3 regions of the Bradyrhizobium sp. BR14999 genome follow, and region 1 is predicted to be linked to each of the others. Evidence: predicted binding sites of a transcription regulator. Region 1 holds the regulator's gene; each other region holds the start of a gene.
What was found. Region 1 encodes PhoB, which activates phosphate uptake and scavenging genes when phosphate is short. Its sites were predicted from a motif close to TGTCATNNANCTGTCAT; they were not measured.
Positions count from the first base shown of each region.

Region 2: the regulator PhoB is predicted to act here: its motif matches at 2,076-2,092, upstream of ACR9YP_RS27315 (RNA degradosome polyphosphate kinase).
Region 3: the regulator PhoB is predicted to act here: its motif matches at 2,232-2,248, upstream of phnC (phosphonate ABC transporter ATP-binding protein).

Region 1 is NZ_CM148536.1:499,242-504,576, forward strand. Features, by position in the region: gene ACR9YP_RS02310 (aspartate aminotransferase family protein) at 1-846, opposite strand, end outside; gene ACR9YP_RS02315 (GcrA family cell cycle regulator) at 1,315-1,827, shown strand; gene phoB (phosphate regulon transcriptional regulator PhoB) at 2,071-2,778, opposite strand; gene phoU (phosphate signaling complex protein PhoU) at 2,793-3,509, opposite strand; gene pstB (phosphate ABC transporter ATP-binding protein PstB) at 3,521-4,339, opposite strand; gene pstA (phosphate ABC transporter permease PstA) at 4,336-5,181, opposite strand; gene pstC (phosphate ABC transporter permease subunit PstC) at 5,183-5,335, opposite strand, start outside.
Region 2 is NZ_CM148536.1:5,823,255-5,828,589, forward strand. Features, by position in the region: gene purM (phosphoribosylformylglycinamidine cyclo-ligase) at 1-553, opposite strand, end outside; gene ACR9YP_RS27305 (CDP-alcohol phosphatidyltransferase family protein) at 708-1,250, shown strand; gene ACR9YP_RS27310 (P-loop NTPase family protein) at 1,344-2,021, shown strand; gene ACR9YP_RS27315 (RNA degradosome polyphosphate kinase) at 2,166-4,358, shown strand; gene ppx (exopolyphosphatase) at 4,374-5,335, shown strand, end outside.
Region 3 is NZ_CM148536.1:1,718,539-1,723,873, forward strand. Features, by position in the region: gene ACR9YP_RS07920 (DUF1045 domain-containing protein) at 1-304, opposite strand, end outside; gene ACR9YP_RS07925 (alpha-D-ribose 1-methylphosphonate 5-triphosphate diphosphatase) at 323-1,516, opposite strand; gene ACR9YP_RS07930 (transferase hexapeptide repeat family protein) at 1,513-2,184, opposite strand; gene phnC (phosphonate ABC transporter ATP-binding protein) at 2,359-3,168, shown strand; gene phnD (phosphonate ABC transporter substrate-binding protein) at 3,229-4,164, shown strand; gene ltrA (group II intron reverse transcriptase/maturase) at 4,618-5,335, shown strand, end outside.

The DNA.
Region 1 (5,335 bases):
GAGCGGATTGCCGCCGAAGGTCGAGCCGTGCGAGCCGGGTGTCATGCCGGAGGCCGCTTCCGCGGTCGCAAGGCAGGCACCGATCGGAAAGCCGCCACCGAGCGCCTTCGCCAGCGACATCACGTCGGGCGTGACGCCGAGACGGCGATGCGCGAACAGATCGCCGGTGCGGCCCATGCCGGTCTGCACCTCGTCGAACGCGAGCAACAGGCCCTTCTCGTCGCAGAGCTGGCGCAGCGCCTTGAGAAAGGCGGGTGCCGACGAACGCACACCGCCCTCGCCCTGGATCGGCTCGATCAGGATGCCGGCGGTCTGCGGACCGATCGCCTTCTTCACGGCCTCGATATCGCCATGCGGGACCTGGTCGAAGCCGTCCATCGGCGGGCCGAAACCTTCGAGATATTTTGCCGAGCCCGTCGCAGCCAGCGTCGCCAGCGTACGGCCGTGGAAGGCGCCTTCGAAGGTGATCATGCGATAGCGATCGGGATGGCCTTTGGCGGCGTGATAGCGCCGCACGACCTTGATCACGCATTCCAGCGCTTCGGCGCCGGAATTACAGAAGAACACGAAGTCCGCGAAACTCTCGTTGCACAGACGCGTTGCAAGCCGTTCGCCATCCGGGCTCTGGAACAGGTTCGACATGTGCCAGAGCTTGGTCGCCTGCTCCTGCAACGCCTTGACCAGCGCGGGATGGGCATGGCCGAGCGCGTTCACCGCAACGCCCGACGTGAAATCGAGATAGCGATCGCCATTGGTCGCGATCAGCCAGCAGCCTTCGCCGCGCTCGAAACCAAGGTCGGCCCTGGCGAAAACGGGAAGCAGATGCGGCGCGGCGCTGTTGGTCATGACCATCACTTGGATGTTGCATTTGAAAGTTGAGACCTGCCTGGCGTGCCTTGCGCAGCGCACCATTGACCGGTCCGGAAAACGAAACGTGCCGCCTTTTAAGGGCGGCACGCGGCACTATCTTATGCCTGGCAAGACCGGTGTCAATGCCGCCCGGAAAGCCTCGCGAAACGCTGAATCCGTAGTCTTGCGGTGCCGATTTTGCGGGGTTTTCACCACGGAACATGTGGAAGCGAGTCGGCGGACTCTTGCGCGGGAGTCACGCCATATTGTAGCGTTTGGCCTGTCAGATACGACATCTCGTGCAGCGGTTCTGATCCTCTAAGTCCTCATGTACCGGCGTAAACGTTCGGGCGTCAGTAGCGCGCCCGGCGAGCCTTAAGGGATTCTGGCGGCACGGGTTTTTCAAGGCTTAGGCATTCGCTGTGAGGCCCCAGGATGGCGGCGCGCAGCGAGGGAAAGGGTGCAATGACGGTTTTGACCTGGTCCGACGATCGCGTCGAGCAGCTGAAAAAGCTCTGGGAGGCCGGACTTTCGGCCAGCCAGATCGCGGCCGAGCTCGGCAATGTGACCCGCAATGCCGTGATCGGCAAAGTGCACAGGCTCGGCCTGTCGGGCCGCGCCAAGAGCCCATCTTCGGCCGCGCCGCGGCCGCGCAAGGCGCGCCCAGCACAGCACATGATGCGGGTGACCCGGCCGATCTCGCGCGGCAACACCGCGCTGGCGCAGGCCTTCGAGGTCGAGGTCGAGGCCGAACCGGTCACCTACGACAACGTGGTGCCGATGAGCCAGCGGCTGTCGCTGCTGGAATTGAACGAGGCAACCTGCCACTGGCCGGTCGGCGATCCCTCGAGCCCGGATTTCTTCTTCTGCGGCGGCAGGGCGCTGTCCGGCCTGCCCTACTGTGCCCAGCACTCGCGCGTGGCCTATCAGCCGGCCGCAGATCGCCGGCGCGCGCCGGCCAAGCCGAGCACGCGGTGAGTTTGTTCTGAGACCAGAAATGAGCCGTCGTGCGATGGCGGCTCTACATGTTCGGTGTCGTCCCGGCGAAGGCCGGGACCCATAGCCACCGAATGCCATTTGGCGAAGACTCTCAATGATGCGGCTGCACCGTGCAATCAAGACCGCGCCCAATCGATAGATCACGCGGTATGGGTCCCGGCCTTCGCCGGGACGACGCGGAAATTGGGGCGACAGCTCGCTAACTCATCCCCACCAAACGCCTTACGTCTGCTCCGCCTTCGCAAACCGATCATCCAGCGCATAGCCGGCGCCGCGGACGGTGCGGATCGGGTCCTGCTCGCGGCCGAGATTGAGCAGCTTGCGCAGGCGGCCGATATGGACGTCGACAGTGCGCTCGTCGATATAGATGTCGCGGCCCCAGACGCTGTCGAGCAGCTGCTCGCGCGAGAACACGCGGCCGGGATGCTCCAGGAAGAACTCCAGCAGGCGATATTCGGTCGGGCCGAGATCGATCGGCCGGCCCGAGCGCGCCACGCGGCGCTTGTCCCGATCGAGCTCGATGTCACCGTAGGCGAGCACGGTGGCGAGCCGCTCCGGACTTGCGCGCCGCAGAAGGCCCTTAACGCGCGCGAGCAGCTCCGGCACCGAGAACGGCTTGACGATGTAGTCGTCGGCGCCGGTCGCAAGACCCCGCACCCGCTCGCTCTCCTCGCCGCGCGCGGTGAGCATGATGATCGGGAGTTGCTTGGTCTCGGGACGGGTGCGCAGCCGCCGGCACAGCTCGATGCCTGATAGTCCCGGCAGCATCCAGTCGAGCACGATCAGATCCGGGATGTGTTCCTTGAGGCGGGTGTCGGCGTCGTCGCCGCGCATCACCGTCTCCACGTCATAGCCGTCGCCTTCGAGGTTGTAACGGAGAAGCTCGGTGAGAGCTTCCTCGTCCTCAACCACCATAATGCGTGCGCCCATGTTGTCGTCGCTCCCTAGGTATTCGGTACCGTCGTGGCGAAGGTCGTCATGTCGCCCTTCGGCCGCTTGTCGGTGATCGCCTGCCCCTCGATCATGTAGAACACGGTTTCGGCGATGTTGGTGGCGTGGTCGCCGATCCGCTCGATGTTCTTGGCGCAGAACATCAGATGGATGCAGAACGAGATGTTGCGCGGATCCTCCATCATGTAGGTGAGGAGCTCGCGGAACAGCGAGGTGCAGATGGCGTCGACTTCCTCGTCGCCCTTCCACACCGCCATTGCCGCCGGCAGGTCATGCGCGGCATAGGCGTCCAGTACCGACTTGACCTGCTGCTGCACGAGGTCGGTCATGTGCTCCAGGCCGCGGAACAGTTTTAGCGGATGGAAGTCCGTCTCCAGCGCCGCAACGCGCTTGCCCATGTTCTTGGCGAGGTCGCCGATGCGCTCGAGATCGGTGGCGACGCGCATGGCGCCGACGATCTCGCGCAGATCCACCGCCATCGGCTGGCGGCGGGCGATGGTGAGCACGGCGCGCTCCTCGATGCGCTTCTGCAGCGCATCGAGCTCGGCGTCGGTGGTGACGACGCGCTGACCGAGCGCGACGTCGCGGCGGATCAGCGCGTCGACGGAATCGACGATCATGCGCTCGGCGATGCCGCCCATCTCGGCGACCAGGCGGGTGAGCTCCTGGAGGTCGGTGTCGAAGGCCTTTGCGGTATGTTCAGTACCCATGTCCCGTCTCCTCAGCCGAACCGGCCGGTGATGTAATCCTGCGTACGCCGGTCGCTCGGCGACGTGAAGATCTTGCTGGTGTCGTCGAACTCGATCAGCTCGCCAAGATACATGAAGGCGGTCTTGTCGGAGACGCGCGCCGCCTGCTGCATGTTGTGGGTGACGATCGCGATCGTGTAGTTCTCGGACAGTTCCTGGATCAGCTCCTCGACCTTGGCGGTCGAGATCGGATCGAGCGCCGAGCAGGGCTCGTCGAACAAGATCACTTCAGGCCGCACCGCGACCGTGCGGGCGATGCAGAGGCGCTGCTGCTGGCCGCCGGAGAGCGACAGGCCCGAAGCGTTGAGCTTGTCCTTGACCTCGTTCCACAGCGCGCCGCCGCGCAGCGCCTTCTCGACCCGGTCGTCCATCTCCGACTTCGAGATCTTCTCGTAGAGGCGGATGCCGAAGGCGATGTTCTCGTAGATCGTCATCGGGAACGGCGTCGGCTTCTGGAACACCATGCCGACGCGGGCGCGCAGCAGATTGAGGTCGAGCTTGGGGTCGAGAATGTTGGTCTGGTCCAGCATCAGCTGGCCGGTGACGCGCTGGCCCGGATAGAGGTCGTACATCCGGTTGAAGATGCGCAGCAGGGTCGACTTGCCGCAGCCCGACGGGCCGATGAACGCCGTGACGCGGTTGGTGCCGAGCGTCAGGTTGATGTTCTTCAGCGCGTGATGCTCGCCGTAATAGAAGTTGAGGTTGCGCACCGTCACCTTGGCGGGCGCTTCCGGCAGCGGATGCGAGGCCAGGTGACCGTTGGAACTCACGGATACGGACAGGTCGGTCATTTTGCGGTCCTCTCGGCACCGAGGATGCGGGCGCCAATGTTCAGGGCAAGCACGGTGAGCGTGATCAGCAGCGCGCCGCTCCAGGCGAGTTGCTTCCAATAGGCGTAGGGGCTCTGCACGAAATTGTTGATGGTCACGGGCAGGTTGGCCATCGTCTTGTTCAGGCCGAGGCTGAAGAACTGGTTCGACAGCGCGGTGAACAGTAGCGGCGCGGTCTCGCCGGCGACGCGGGCGGTGGCGAGCAGCACGCCGGTGATGAGGCCGGAGCGCGCGGCGCGGTAGGCGATGCGCTTGATCACCAGCGAGCGCGGCAGGCCGAGCGCGGAGGCCGCCTCGCGCAGCGCGTTCGGCACCAGAAGCAGCATGTCCTCGGTGGTGCGAAGCACCACGGGGATGACGATCACGGCGAGCGCGAGGCTACCCGCGATCGCCGAGAAGCCGCGCATCGGCACCACCACGGCGCCGTAGATGAACAGGCCGATGATGATCGAGGGCGCCGACAACAGGATGTCGTTGATGAAGCGGATCACCGAGGTCAGCTTGTCGTTGCGGCCGTACTCGGCGAGATAGGTGCCGGCGAACAGGCCGAGCGGCGCGCCGATGCCGACACCGAGCACGGTCATGATCAGCGAGCCGACGATGGCGTTGAGCAGGCCGCCTTCGGACGCGCCGGGCGGCGGCGTGTTCTCGGTGAAGACCTGGAGGTTCAGGCCGCTAAGGCCGTTGTAGAGCAGCGTGATCAGGATCAGCGCGAGCCAGGTGACGCCGAAGGCGGCGGCGGCGATGCAGAGCCCGCGGATGACGATGTCGGTGCGGCGACGGCGTGCGTAAATCGGGTTCATGTCACTTCCCCGCCTTCTGTTCCAGACGCAGCAGCATCAGCCGCGCGGCCGCGAGCACGAAGAACGTCAGCACGAACAGGAGCAGACCGAGCAGGATCAGGCCGGACTGGTGCAGGCCGTCGCTCTCGGCAAACTCGGAGGCGATCGCCGCCGA
Region 2 (5,335 bases), 3.5 Mb from region 1:
CGATCACGGCGTCGCCCGCCGCGATGTCCTTGCGCGGCAGCAGCGTGCCGCGCTCGGCGGCGCCGACGGCAAAGCCGCCGAGATCATAATCGCCGTCCTTGTAGAGGCCGGGCATCTCGGCCGTTTCGCCGCCGATCAGGGCGCAGCCGGATTCGCGGCAGCCCTCCGCAACGCCAGCGACGATCGCGGCGGTGGCCTCCGGATCGAGCTTGCCGCAGGCAAAATAGTCCAGGAAGAACAGTGGCTCGGCGCCCTGGACCACGAGGTCGTTGACGCTCATGGCGACGAGGTCGATGCCGATGCCGCCATGCAGGCCGGTCTCGATCGCGATCTTGACCTTGGTGCCGACGCCGTCGGTCGCAGCAACCAGGACGGGGTCCTTGAAACCGGCCGCCTTGAGGTCGAACAGGCCGCCGAAACCGCCGATCTCGGCGTCGGCGCCCGGCCGTGCGGTGGCGCGCACCATCGGCTTGATCAGGTCGACGAGGCGGTTGCCGGCGTCGATATCGACGCCTGAATCGGCGTAAGTGAGGCCGTTTTTGCGGTCGGTCATGCCCGATTTCCAGTGGGTTTGCGGCTGGTTACGTCGAATTCCGGGGACGCGCAATGGCTCGCATGGCGCCCGGCCCTATACTATGTAGATATCAACCGGTTCAGCCTCCGAGGGGGCCGGATCTGAGGTCAATCCGGGTGCCGGGAAGCGCCGCGTGAGTATTCCGAACATCATTACCCTGGGCCGCATCATGCTGGTCCCGATCATCGTCTGGGCCATCGTGTCGAGCCAAATGGAGGTGGCGTTCGCGGTCTTCCTGATCGCCGGTATCAGCGACGCCGTCGACGGCTTCCTGGCCAAGCGCTTCAACATGACGAGTGAGCTCGGCGCCCTGCTCGATCCGCTCGCCGACAAGGCGCTGCTGGTCTCGATCTACATGGCGCTCGGCATCTGGGGGGCGATTCCGCGCTGGATCGTCATCCTCGTGGTCTCGCGCGACATCATGATCGTCGCCGCCGTGATCGTATCCTGGCTGTTCGACCGGCCGGTCGAGATGAAGCCCTCGAAGGTGTCCAAGCTCAACACTGTGGCCCAAGTGGCGTTCGCGGCCTTGGTGCTGGCCGCACTTGCCTTCGGCTTCAAGCCGCAACCCTATGATATGATCCTGATGGGCCTCGTCACGGTTTTCACGCTCTCCTCGGTGTCGCTCTATCTCGTCGAGTGGCTGCGGCACATGAGCACGATCGAGGCCAAATGAGTTGGGATGCGGCCCCGCAAAAGGCCAACTCCCGCTCGATCAAGTCGAATCTTTTCCAACGAGGCCGGCGCGCCGGCATGGAGCAAGGCAAGCGTGGCAGGCCGCGTTCATCCCCGACAATTGGCGTTTTCGCTTCCGCATGCGGAAAGTCTCAGCCGGGACAATTTTCTCGAGGGCCCGGCCAACGCGGCCGGCCTCGGCCTGATCGACGCCTGGCCGGAATGGCCGAACCGGATCATGTGGCTGGCCGGCCCCGAAGGCAGCGGCAAGAGCCATCTCGCCGCGATCTGGGCCGAGGAGGCTGGCGCCCGCTCGACCACGGCCAATGCCCTGACCGCCGCAGCGGTCCCGGGCGCGCTCGCCACCGGGGCGCTAGTGGTCGAGGACCTCAAGGCGAAAGAATTTGACGAGCGCGCGCTCTTCCACCTGATGAACCTCGCCCGTGAGGATGGCGCCTACGTCCTCTTCACCGGGCGCGAGGTCCCGGCATCGCTCGAGATCGAGCTTCGCGACCTGCGCTCGCGCCTGCGCGCCGTGCCGGCGGTCGCGCTGCTGCCGCCCGACGACCAGCTTTTCCGTGGCCTGATCGTCAAATTCTGCGCCGACCGTCAACTCACGGTGGATGAGAGCGTGGTCAGCTACCTCGCCACCCGCCTGGAGCGGTCCTCGGCCGCCGCCCGGCGGGCTGTGGAATTGCTCGACAGCGAGGCCCTGCGGCTTGGGCGCCCCGTCACCCGGGCGCTGGCCGCCGAGCTGCTTCGGGACGCCTGACCGGCCCCGCCCGCCTCCGAGGCCGCTTGACGCGGCGGAGCGGCGGAACATCAATGTCATCGAAACGTCATCGCTCTAACACATGCTCCCGCCGGTTTTGCGCGTAAGTCGCAAATTGGGGTGAACTGGATGGATCGACTTCTCATGGACTCTGCGCAAGCCGTTGAAATCAAAGAAAAACCCCCGGAAACCGAGGGCCTGCCGGCGATTGCTTCCAGCCCCGAGCGTTTCATCAACCGCGAGCTGTCCTGGCTGCATTTCAATCGCCGCGTCCTGGAGGAATCGGTCAATCCCAGCCACCCCATGCTGGAGCGGGTACGATTCCTGTCGATTTCAGCGAATAACCTCGACGAGTTCTTCATGGTCCGCGTGGCCGGCATCAAGGCCCAGGTGCGCGAGGGCATTGCCGAGCGCGCCCCCGATGGCCTCACGCCGTCGGAGCAGCTCGCGCTGATCAACCGCACCGTGTCCGAGCTTGCCTCCGACCAGCAGGCGATCTGGCGCGACCTGCGCGGCACGCTCGCCGATGTCGGCATCGTGCTGGTTGAGGGCAAGGACGTCACCAAGGCGGAGCGGAGCTGGATCGAGGACTACTTCCTCAACAACGTGTTCCCGTTGCTGACGCCGCTCGCAATCGATCCGGCCCACCCTTTCCCGTTCATCCCGAGCCTCGGCTTCACCATCGCGCTTCAGCTCACGCGCGCCGCCGACGGCAAGCAGATGAACGCGCTGATCCGCATGCCCGGCAAGATCGACCGCTTCATCCGCCTACCAGCCGAAGGCAGGGCCGTCCGGCTGATTTCGCTGGAACAGGCGACCACCCTGTTCATCAACCGCCTCTTCCCCGGATACAATCTGCACGGTCAGGGCGCCTTCCGAATCATCCGCGACTCCGAGCTCGAAATCGAGGAAGAGGCGGAAGACCTGGTCCGCCTGTTCGAGACCGCGCTGAAGCGTCGCCGCCGCGGCTCGGTGATCCGGCTCGAGATCGACGCCAAGATGCCGGAGGAATTGCGGAGCTTCGTGCAGCACGCACTATCGGCCGCCGATGACGAGGTGTTCCTGGTCGATGGCGTGCTCGCCATGAACGAGCTTTCGCAGCTCACCCGCCTCGACCGTCCCGACCTCGAATTCACCCCTTACGTGCCACGCCATCCCGAGCGGGTGCGCGAGCATGCCGGCGACATCTTCGCGGCGATCCGGCAGAAGGACCTCATCGTCCATCACCCCTACGAATCCTTCGACGTGGTGGTGCAGTTCCTGCAGCAGGCCGCGCGCGACCCGGATGTGGTCGCGATCAAGCAGACGCTCTACCGCACCTCCAACAACTCGCCGATCGTGCGCGCGCTCGCTGAAGCCGCCGAGGCCGGCAAGTCGGTGACCGCGCTGATCGAGCTGAAGGCTCGCTTCGACGAAGAGGCCAACATCCGCTGGGCGCGCGACCTCGAACGCGCCGGCGTGCAGGTCGTCTACGGCTTCCTCGAACTGAAGACGCATGCAAAGCTCTCGATGGTGGTGCGCCGCGAGGGCGGCAGCCTCACGACTTACGTCCATACCGGCACCGGCAACTATCACCCGGTGACCGCGCGCATCTACACCGACCTCTCCTACTTCACCTCGGACGCGACCATCGGCCGAGACGCGGCGCGCGTGTTCAATTTCATCACCGGCTATGCCGCGCCGAGCGATCTGGAGAAGATGGCGGTGTCGCCATTGACCTTGCGCAAGCGCATCATCGAGCACATCCAGGGCGAGACCGCGCATGCACGGCACGGGCGGCACGGCGCGGTCTGGATGAAGATGAACGCGCTTGTCGACCCCGACATCATCGACGCGCTCTACGAGGCCTCGCAGGCCGGCGTCCAGGTCGAGTTGGTGGTGCGCGGCATCTGCTGCCTCAGGCCCGGAATTCCCGGCTTGTCGGAGAACATCCGCGTCAAGTCGATCATCGGACGCTTCTTGGAACACGGCCGAATCTACTGCTTCGGCATGGGCCAGGGCCTGCCGGGCGCGAAAGCGGCTGTGTATATCTCCTCGGCCGACATGATGCCGCGCAACCTCGACCGCCGCGTCGAGGTGCTGTGTCCGCTGCAAAATCCCACGGTGCATCAGCAGGTTCTCGAACAGATCATGGTCGCGAATCTGAAGGATAATGAGCAGAGCTGGCAATTGTTGCCGGACGGGTCCTCAACGCGTATGAAGGCCGCGAAGGGCGAGGAGCCTTTCAACGTCCACAACTACTTCATGACAAATCCGAGTCTGTCTGGCCGTGGAAAGTCGCTCAAAGAATCCTCGCCGCGCCGTCTCACGCGCCGGAACGAACGTCACCAATCCTGATCCCGGATTCTCGACGTGAAGCAGCCGCGCAAGCGCGGCGCGAGCGTCGCAGTTATCGACATCGGTTCCAACTCGGTCCGCCTCGTCGTCTATGAGGCGCTCGCGCGCAGCCTCATTCCGATCTTCAACGAGAAGACGCTGTGCGGCCTCGGACGCGAGGTGCAGAGCACGGGCCTGCTCGCGCCCGACGCCGTCGACAAGGCGCTGACCTCCCTCAAGCGTTTTCGCGCGCTGTGCCGCGTGATGCAGGTCGGGCGCGTGTTCGCGATTGCGACCGCCGCCTGCCGCGACGCCTCCAACGGCCCCGACTTCATCGCGAAGGCCGAGCGCATCTGCGCCGTGAAGATCGAGATCCTGTCGGGCCAGCGCGAAGCGCGGCTGTCGGCGCTCGGCGTGATCTCCGGTATCCATCATCCCGACGGCATCGTCGGCGATCTCGGCGGCGGCTCGCTCGAGCTGATCGACGTGCGCAGGAACAGCGTGCGCAGCGGCGTGACGCTGCCGCTCGGTGGCCTCGCGCTCCAGGACCTCGCGCACAAATCTCTCAAGCGCGCCGACCGCATTGTGCGCGAGGCGCTCGACGAGGTGCCGCAGCTCGCCGCGGGCAGCGGCCGCACCTTCTACGCGGTTGGCGGCACCTGGCGCGCGCTCGCGCGCATCCACATCATCCAGAGCGGCTATCCGCTCCAGGTGATGCACGGCTATTCGATTTCGGCGGCCGAGGCGCTCGACTTCTCGCGACGTCTGCGCCGGCTTGCGGCCGCCGACATGCTGGCCGACATCGAGATCGTCGCTGATGCGCGCCGCCCGCTCCTCACCTATGCGGCACTGGTGCTCGAGCACATCATTCGGGTGGCGAAGCCGAAAACCATCGTGTTCTCGACCTTCGGCGTGCGCGAGGGCCTGCTGCACGAGAAGCTGCCGGACTCCGAACGCAACGAGGACGGGCTGATCTGCGCCGCAGAGGAGCTAAACCA
Region 3 (5,335 bases), 1.2 Mb from region 1:
CGACCGGTCGGATCGCCGGGATCGGCCGCGGCTTGCCGGCGAATGCCGCACAGGCCGCCGCAAGCTCGGCCTCGGTTCTGCCGGCCGCCAGCGTCATCGGCGCCTTCAGCGTGCCGTGGAAGCCGTATTTGCGGGGATCGGCGGTGACGTCGCGCCAGTCGGCGGCGACATGCAGTGCCTCGCGCGGAAACGGCACCTCGTCGCCGGTGTAGGTATCGTAGCCGAGCAGCTCGGCGCCAAAGCGGGAGAGGGCGCTGTCGGCGCCGGCGGCAAAATAGATCGCGTAGCGGGAAAAACCTGTCATTGCCTCAGCATAGCCAATTCATGCCGCAACGACAGTCTCGCGTGGCATCGCCGCCGCTGTGAGCAGCCGCGTCGCATCGGTGAGATGCACGAGCTTGCCGCCTGATATCACCGCGATCAGCCGCGGCCGCAGCTTCACGCTGTCGTCGACCAAAAGAATGTCGGCGCGGCGTCCTTCCGCGAGGATGCCGCGATCGGTAAGGCCGGTTGCACGGGCAGGCCCGGCAGAGACCAAATCCCAGGCGTCGGTCAGAGGCAGCACGCCGTCGGCGGCGAGCCGGAATGCGGCCAGCAGCTGTGCGGGATAGTAATAGTCCGACGCCAGCACCGAGCAGAGGCCCTTGGCGATCATGTCCGATGCCCTGGTCCAGCCGGTATGGCTGCCGCCGCGCACGACGTTCGGCGCGCCATAGACGATGGCATCGCCGTGACTTGCTGCCGCCCGCGCCGTCTCCTCGTTGACCGGAAACTCGGCGATCATCGCACCGAGCTCGCGAAACTCCTGGCGCATCGCCGGCGTCGCGTCGTCATGCGAGAGCATCCGCACTGCGACGGCCTGGGCGGCAGCGGCCAGCCGCGACACGGAGGCTGGAACGTCGGCAGCGCGTGCCACCACGCGTTCGACCAGCCGGTCAAATTCCTCGCTCGATAGCCCGGTGCGCTCGACCATGCGATTGCGCTTGCGTGGCTTGGCCATATCGGCAACGGTGCCGTCCATGTGGTCATTGAAGGCGAACAGGTCGACGCGGCCTTCCGCGAGCCACTGGCTGATCTCGGCCTCTGCATCGAGATTGTAGGTCTCATGCCGGAGGTGGAAGCGGGTGTCGGCGGCGAATTGCGGACGCTGCCGCTCGATCGCCTCCATCAGGCCGCGCGCATTGTCGGCGCTGCGCAGGCCCGGCTCCCACGAGCAGGTCGTGGCGTGGAACACCGTGGTAATGCCGTTGCTGATCGCTTGGCGGTCGCTGTCGGCGAGCGCGACGTCGATCGGAAAATCGACGCCGGCGCGCGGCATCATCTGGCGCTCGAAGGCATCGCCATGCAGATCGACGATGCCGGGCAACACCAGCAGGTTGCGGGCGTCGATGGCGAGCCGCGCGCGGCCGCGGGAAGTATCGACCTGCGCGATATCAGTTCCGGACACGAGAAGGGAGGTTTCGACGAGCTCGGCGCCGATCAGGGCCCGGCCGCCTTCAAGGAAAATGTCTGTCACGCGACCGCGCTTCGTTTGCTGGCAGGAGAACCGGTGAAAGAGCTCGCCCGTGCTTCGTATGTCGCGAGGAAATCTTCAATCCCGAGCTTGCGGAAATCGGGCAGCGCTTCACGCAATTTGTCGTGATCCCAGTCCCACCAGGCGAGCTTGGCGAGCCGTCCGGCGATCTCCTCCGAGAACCGCCGCCGCACGATGCGGGCCGGATTGCCGGCGACGATGGTGTAGGCCGGCACGTCCTTGGTGACGATGGCGCCGGCCGCGATCACCGCGCCGGTGCCGATGTTGCGGCCCGGCAGCACGATCGCGCCATGACCGATCCAGACGTCGTGACCGATATGGACGTGATGCTGGCGCCGCCAGTCGAAGAACTCGGTGTCGTCGCTCTCGCCCTCGAAGTAGGCGCTCGAACGATAGGTGAAGTGCGCCTGCGTCGCGCGGTGCATCGGATGATTGCCGGGATTGATCCGCGTCATCGCGGCGATCGAGCAGAATTTTCCGATCGTCGTGTAGGTGATCTGGGCGTCGTTGACGACATAGGAGTAATCGCCCATCGTCACTTCATGCAGGATCGTGCGTGCGCCGACCTCGGTGTAGGCGCCGAGCCTAGCCTCGTGCAGCTTGGCCGAGGGATCGATGGTCGGCTGAATCGAAAGAGCTTTGGCGGCCATGTCGTATCCGAAGCGCGAGGGTGGGGCGTTCCTCTTCGAGCGGCTTGATGACAATGTCATGACGCGGCGATGACAGGGGATGACGTGTGTTGGATCGCCGCACCGCAACGCGGATGTCACACAAGTGTTAAGCGCCGGCGTTAGCGGTGGGCTCCAGTTAATCTGGAGTGCTGCATGCTGGTGGTGGAAGGTCTGACGTGTCGCTTCGGTGCAAAAGCCGCGGTGGACGACGCTTCGTTTCAAGTCTCCCCCGGCGGCTTCGTCGGTGTGATCGGACGGTCCGGCGCCGGCAAGTCGACCCTGCTGCGGACCATCAATCGGCTGGTGACGCCGACTGAGGGGCGCATCCTGTTCGACGGCATCGACGTCACCGCGCTGCGCGGCAAGGAGTTGCGGCAGTGGCGGGCGCGTTCGGCGATGATCTTCCAGCAGTTCAACCTGGTCGGCCGGCTCGATGTTCTCACCAACGTCCTGATGGGGCGCCTCGCAACGATGCCGGCTTGGCGCTCGCTGTCGCAGCTCTGGCCCGAGCAGGACAAGGCTCTGGCGATGTCCGCGCTGGAGCAGTTCGACATCGCCGCGCTCGCCGCCCAGCGCGCCGACCAGCTCTCCGGCGGCCAGCAGCAGCGTGTCGCGATCGCCCGCGCGCTGGTGCAGCAGCCCGATATCATCCTCGCCGACGAGCCGATCGCCTCGCTCGATCCGCGCAACACCAAGATCGTGATGGATGCGCTGCTGCGCATCAACAAGCATTTCGGCATTACGGTGCTCTGCAACCTGCATTCGCTCGATCTGGCGCGCAGCTATTGCCACCGCCTGATCGGCATGGCCGCGGGCCGCGTGGTGTTCGACGGCGCGCCGTCGGCGCTGACCGATCGCGTGGCGCGCGAGCTCTACGATCTCGAAGCCGCCGACGTCATGGGCGGCATGCCTGTCCCGGCGCCCGAAGGCGTTCCGGCGCTCGGGACGGCCGCGGCGGCCTGAGCCTCGCCTGTTTAGTTCAAGTCTTTGCGTCAACCGACCTCAACCGATGAAGAGGGTATCATGATCACTCGCAGATTAATCCTCGCCGGCGCCGCCGCGCTTGCGTTCACGACCTCCGCCTCCGCGGACGACTGGAAAACCAAATATCCGGAATTGACCTTCGCGGTCGTGCCGGCGGAGAACGCCTCCGGCGTCACCGAGCGCTGGGCGCCGTTCATGAGCTATCTCTCCAAGGAATTGGGCGTGAAGGTCACGTTGCGCATCGCCAACGACTACGCCGCCGTCATCGAAGGCCAGCGCGCCGGCAACATCCATATCGCGAGCTACGGCTCGGCCTCGTTCGCGCGCGCACGTCTGACCGGCGTCAAGACCGATGCCTTCGCCAACGACATCAACGCCGACGGTTCGACCGGCTACTATTCGGTGTTCTTCGTCAAGGCGAGCAGCGCCTACAAGAAGGTCGATGACCTCAAGGGCAAGAATCTCGGCCTCGTCGATCCGAACTCGACCTCCGGCAACAATGTGCCGCGCTTCGAGCTCGACAAGATGGGCATCCACGATGCCGACAGCTATTTCAGCAAGGTCGTCTTCACCGGCAGCCACGAGAACGCGATGCTGGCGCTGGCGCAGGGCACGGTCGACGTTGCCGCCAACCAGTGGACCAGCGATGACGATTCGACGCTGGCGCAGATGCTGACCAAGGGTATGCTGAAGAATGCCGATGGCTCGGCGATGAAGAAGGACGACTTCCGCATCATCCACAAGTCGGCGCCGATCATCAACGGTCCCTACGCCTACAACTCGGATCTCCCGGAAGATGCCAAGGCCGCCATCGCCAAGGCGTTCTTCGACGCTCCGAGTAAGGACAAAGCAGCATTCGACCGTCTCTCCGACGGCCAGAAGAAGGGTTTTCATCCCGCCACCACCAAGGACTGGGATGGCACGATCGAGCTGATCAAGTTCGTCGATGCGCTGCGTAAGAAGAAGGCGTCCTGATCTCAGGACGAGCTACTCGAGCCGGGTCGACGGACCCGGCTCTTTCTCTTTGTGCGCCCAGCATGGGCGCACTCTTATGGGTGAAAGTCCCATCGTAAGCTGATCATGGCGAGCGAAGTGAAGCGCAACTGCATGAGGGCGACCGAATGTGGGGAGGAAGCGTGGATCGAAGCTGCGGGCCGATGGACAAGAACCGGATAGAAGGCGCTGCCGACCAGGGCGAGCGGGCAAAGGACCGCGAAGCTCTCATGATCAAAGGGAAGCGGCGTAGATCCGGCGGTCGTGCAGTGAAGGAGTGCGTTCTTACCTGGGGAGACCTTGCCTCACGTCCGAAAGGGCGACGGTGTCGAGCCGGAGCGAGGGGGCAGCAGAGGTCGTAGTAGCCGGGGGTACGGCGAGGAGCCCGCATCCCGGCGAAGGACCGAACGAGGAGGAGTGTTAGGCACCATGCCGATGTGGGGAGCACCGCGTCAGATGCCTGCGCAAGCAGGGCGGCTCGAGGAAGGACGCGGTGAAGCCGCGTGGGCCTCGGGCAGTGACGAAGCTCGCCGCCCGCGGCCTGCAAAGCAAAGCACGGGGTCGGCGCTGCTATTGGCGGCGCTGACGAGAGAGAACCTGCAACGGGCGTTGCAACGGGTGCGGGCCAACAAAGGCGCAGCCGGTGTCGATGGTCTGGATGTTGATCAGACTGCCGAACATCTGCGTACGGCGTGGCCCGTCATCCGGGAACAGCTGTTGCAGGGGACGTACCGGCCCAGTCCGGTACGTCGGGTGACCATTCCCAAGCCTGAGGGTGGCGAGCGCGAGCTTGGCATCCCCACGGTGACGGATCGGTTGATCCAGCAGGCGCTGCTGCAAGTGCTGCAGCCCATCCTTGATCCCACCTTCAGCAAGCATAGCTACGGCTTCCGCCCGGGTCGAAGCGCACATGAGGCCGTCCTTGCGGCGCAGTCATATGTGCAATCGGGGCGCCGGATCGTGGTGGACGTGGACCTGGAGAAGTTCTTCGACCGGGTCAACCACGACATCCTCATGGACCGTCTTCAGCAACGGATCGCAGACCCCGGAGTGATCCGGCTGATCCGGGCGTATCTGAACAGCGGGATCATGAGCGATGGCCTGGTTCAGCAGCGGATGATGGGCACGCCGCAAGGCGGGCCGCTATCGCCGC